One region of the Streptomyces sp. NPDC093600 genome, then DNA from elsewhere that is predicted to be linked to it. Evidence: predicted binding sites of a transcription regulator. Region 1 holds the regulator's gene; the other holds the start of a gene.
The links. The regulator HrcA, encoded in region 1, represses chaperone genes, less so after heat shock. The targets are predictions, from matches to a motif close to TTNGCACTCNGNNNNNCNGAGTGCNAA.
Positions count from the first base shown of each region.

Region 2: the regulator HrcA is predicted to act here: its motif matches at 926-952, upstream of groES (co-chaperone GroES).

Region 1 covers NZ_JBIWIU010000002.1:153,398-155,581, reverse strand. The annotation lists gene dnaJ (molecular chaperone DnaJ) at 1-797, opposite strand, end outside; gene hrcA (heat-inducible transcriptional repressor HrcA) at 798-1,814, opposite strand; gene ACIRB4_RS06315 (MBL fold metallo-hydrolase) at 1,979-2,184, shown strand, end outside.
Region 2 covers NZ_JBIWIU010000001.1:475,186-477,369, forward strand. The annotation lists gene ACIRB4_RS02450 (polysaccharide deacetylase family protein) at 1-892, shown strand, start outside; gene groES (co-chaperone GroES) at 1,097-1,405, shown strand; gene groL (chaperonin GroEL) at 1,549-2,184, shown strand, end outside.

The DNA of each region.
Region 1 (2,184 bases):
TCGTCGCCGCGCCGCTGGAAGGTCTCGTGCGGGACCTCGTGGATCTCGACGTACAGGTCGCCCGCCGGACCGCCGCCCGGGCCGACCTCGCCCTCGCCGGCGAGCTGGATGCGGGTGCCGTTGTCGACACCGGCCGGGATCTTCACGGTCAGCGTGCGACGCGAGCGGACCCGGCCGTCGCCCGCGCACTCGGGGCACGGGGTCGGGACGACGGTTCCGAAGCCCTGGCACTGGGGGCAGGGGCGGGAGGTCATGACCTGGCCCAGGAAGGACCGCGTCACCTGGGACACCTCGCCGCGGCCGCGGCACATGTCACAGGTCTGCGCGGAGGTGCCGGGTGCGGCGCCCTCTCCGGAGCAGGTGGTGCAGACGACGGCCGTGTCGACCTGGATGTCCTTGGTCGTACCGAAGGCGGCCTCGTTGAGGTCGATCTCCAGCCGGATCATCGCGTCCTGGCCGCGGCGCGTCCGCGAGCGGGGCCCGCGCTGCGACGCCGTACCGAAGAACGCGTCCATGATGTCCGAGAAGTTCCCGAAGCCGCCCTGGCCGAAGCCACCGGCGCCACCGGCACCGCCGGAGGCCGAGAGCGGGTCGCCGCCGAGGTCGTAGACCTGCTTCTTCTGCGGGTCCGACAACACCTCGTAGGCGGCGTTGATCTCCTTGAACCGCTCCTGCGTCTTCGGATCGGGATTGACATCCGGGTGCAGCTCGCGGGCGAGCCGCCGGAATGCCTTCTTGATCTCGTCCTGGGACGCGTCGCGGCGCACGCCGAGTACGGCGTAGTAGTCCGTGGCCACTTACGACTCCGCCAGGATCTGTCCGACGTAACGTGCCACTGCGCGTACCGCTCCCATCGTTCCGGGGTAGTCCATGCGGGTCGGTCCGACCACGCCGAGTTTGGCGACTGCCTCGTCGCCCGAACCGTAGCCGACCGCGACGACGGACGTGGAGGTGAGTCCCTCGTGGGCGTTCTCGTGCCCGATCCGTACGGTCATGCCCGAGTCCTTGGCCTCGCCGAGCAGCTTGAGGAGCACGACCTGCTCCTCCAGAGCCTCCAGGACGGGCCTGATCGTGAGGGGGAAGTCGTGCCCGAAGCGGGTGAGATTGGCGGTGCCGCCGATCATCAGCCGTTCCTCGTGCTCTTCCACCAGGGTTTCCAGCAGGGTCGCGAGAACCGTCGAGACCGTGCCGCGGTCCTCCGTCTCGAAGGACTCCGGGAGATCCTGCACCAGCTGGGGCACGTCCGCGAAACGGCGGCCGACGACCCGGCTGTTCAGCCGGGCCCGCAGATCCGCCAGCGAGGTCTCGCCGAACGGCGCCGGGCAGTCGATCATCCGCTGCTCGACCCGGCCGGTGTCCGTGATCAGGACGAGCATCAGCCGGGCGGGGGCCAGTGAGAGCAGCTCCACGTGACGGACCGTCGAGCGGGTCAGCGACGGGTACTGCACGACGGCGACCTGGCGGGTCAGCTGCGCGAGCAGCCGGACCGTACGCCCGACGACGTCGTCGAGGTCCACGGCACCGTCGAGGAAGTTGTGGATGGCACGCCGCTCGGGCGTCGACAGCGGCTTGACACCGGCCAGCCGGTCGACGAACAGGCGGTAGCCCTTGTCGGTCGGGATTCGTCCGGCGCTGGTGTGGGGCTGGGCGATATAGCCCTCGTCCTCGAGGACGGCCATGTCGTTGCGAACGGTGGCGGGCGAGACGCCGAGCTGGTGACGCTCCGTGAGCGCCTTGGAGCCCACGGGCTCCTCCGTCCCCACATAGTCCTGGACGATGGCGCGCAGCACCTCGAGTCTGCGTTCGCTGAGCATGGGCGCACACCTCCAGCTGTCGTTCCGGTTGCTCCGTGTTTGGCACTCGCCCTGTCCGAGTGCCAGGAAACCCCCGGCCAGTGTACGGCGGTGGTCGTCGTTCCTGGCAAGGCGGAGGCGAGGGAGTCGCTCCTCACCCCCGCGTCAGCGGATAGCGTCGCCGCATGGATGTCGCTTGGGAAGAGTTCGGCTGGGAGCGGCTCGCGGACGGGGTCGGGCGGCGGCGACTGCCCGGCTGGGACGCCACGGTGGGCCTGGTGCTCGGTGAGAGGGCGGTGCTGCTGTACGACACGGGCGCCACGCTCCGCGAGGGCGCCGAGCTCCGGACGCAGGTGGAGGCGATGACCGGCCGCAAGGTGACGCACATCGC
Region 2 (2,184 bases), on a different contig from region 1:
GAGGGCGGTGGCCGCGGCGCTGCTCGTCGCCGCCCTCGCCTCGGCCTGCGGGTCGCCCTCCGACGGCTCCGGTGGCGGTCCCGGCGCACCGGGCGGGCCCGCGCCCGGCGGGCCCCAGGGGCAGCCGCAGGGCGCGTCCGCCGCCCTCAACGCGTACGTCGAGAAGGTCCGGGAGCAGCGGGCCGCCCGGGTGCTCGCCGCCAGGAAGTGGGGGCTCGACCGGCCGCCGCTGGAGGCTCCCGCCCCGCCCGCCGTCAAGCCGGTGATCACCACCCGCAAGGGGTTCGAGACGGGCGGCGAGGGTCTGCCGCCCGTCTTCACCACCGTGCCGACCAAGGAGAAGGTCGTCTTCCTGACGATCGACGACGGCGCCGAGAAGGACCCCGAGCTGCTGCGCATGATGAGCGAGCTGCGGATCCCGTACAGCGCCTTCCTCAGCGACTACCTGGTCAAGGAGGACTACGGCTACTTCAAGAAGATGCAGGACGCCGGCGTCTCCCTGCACAACCACACCCTCAACCACCGCTACATGCCGGGGCTTTCGTACACGGCGCAGAAGCGGGAGATCTGCGGGATGCAGGACACGATCCAGAAGCGGTACGGGAAGCGGCCGACGCTCTTCCGGCCGCCGTACGGGAACTACAACGAGAACACGCTGCGCGCGGCCAAGGAGTGCGGGGTGAAGGCGGTTCCGCTGTGGGCCTCGGAGGCCTTCCCGGACCGGATGGAGTGGCGCGAGTGGGACCGGGACCTGCACCCCGGCGACATCGTGCTCACCCACTTCCGCGGCAAGGAGGACTGGAAGGGCTCGATGCCGGACATGATCCGTCGGGTGATGAGCACGATCACGGCCAAGGGCTACGCCGTCGCCAGGCTGGAGGACTACGTGTGACCCGCCTTCCGGGAACCGCCACGCGGCACTGAATTGGCACTCCGCTTGACCGAGTGCTAACCGCGGTCATAGTCTCGGCTCTGGCACTCCCCACCGGAGAGTGCCAACACAGCGACGGGCAGGTCCGGCACCCGCGACGACGGATCCACCTGGTCGCCACCTCAGACAGTCAACCCCGTGATCTCCGAAGGGGGAGGTCGGATCGTGACGACCACCAGCTCCAAGGTTGCCATCAAGCCGCTCGAGGACCGCATTGTGGTCCAGCCGCTCGACGCCGAGCAGACCACCGCCTCTGGCCTGGTCATCCCGGACACCGCCAAGGAGAAGCCCCAGGAGGGCGTCGTCCTGGCCGTGGGCCCGGGCCGCTTCGAGAACGGCGAGCGCCTGCCGCTCGACGTGAAGACCGGCGACATCGTGCTGTACAGCAAGTACGGCGGCACCGAGGTGAAGTACAGCGGCGAGGAGTACCTCGTCCTCTCGGCTCGCGACGTTCTCGCGATCGTCGAGAAGTAGTCCGGGATCCGGGGTCGCTCCCGGACACCGCTTCACCGAAGTCAGATGCATTGAGCTGCGCCCCTAGACCCCGCACTGGGCGTCCGGGGGCGCGGTTCGTTTCACCAGTTTCACCACGAAATCCGAGAGGGCTGAATCGCTCCATGGCGAAGATCCTGAAGTTCGACGAGGACGCCCGTCGCGCCCTTGAGCGCGGCGTCAACAAGCTCGCCGACACGGTGAAGGTGACGATCGGCCCCAAGGGCCGCAACGTCGTCATCGACAAGAAGTTCGGCGCCCCCACCATCACCAACGACGGTGTCACGATCGCCCGCGAGGTCGAGCTCGACGACCCGTACGAGAACCTCGGCGCCCAGCTGGTGAAGGAGGTGGCGACCAAGACCAACGACATCGCGGGTGACGGCACCACCACCGCCACCGTGCTCGCCCAGGCCCTGGTCCGCGAGGGTCTGCGCAACGTCGCCGCCGGCGCCTCCCCGGCCGCCCTGAAGAAGGGCATCGACGCCGCCGTCAAGGCCGTCTGCGATGAGCTGCTCGCCACCGCGCGCCCGATCGACGACAAGTCGGACATCGCCGCCGTGGCCGCCCTCTCCGCGCAGGACCAGCAGGTCGGCGAGCTCATCGCCGAGGCGATGGACAAGGTCGGCAAGGACGGTGTCATCACGGTCGAGGAGTCCAACACCTTCGGCCTGGAGCTCGACTTCACCGAGGGCATGGCCTTCGACAAGGGCTACCTGTCCCCGTACATGGTCACCGACCAGGAGCGTATGGAGGCCGTC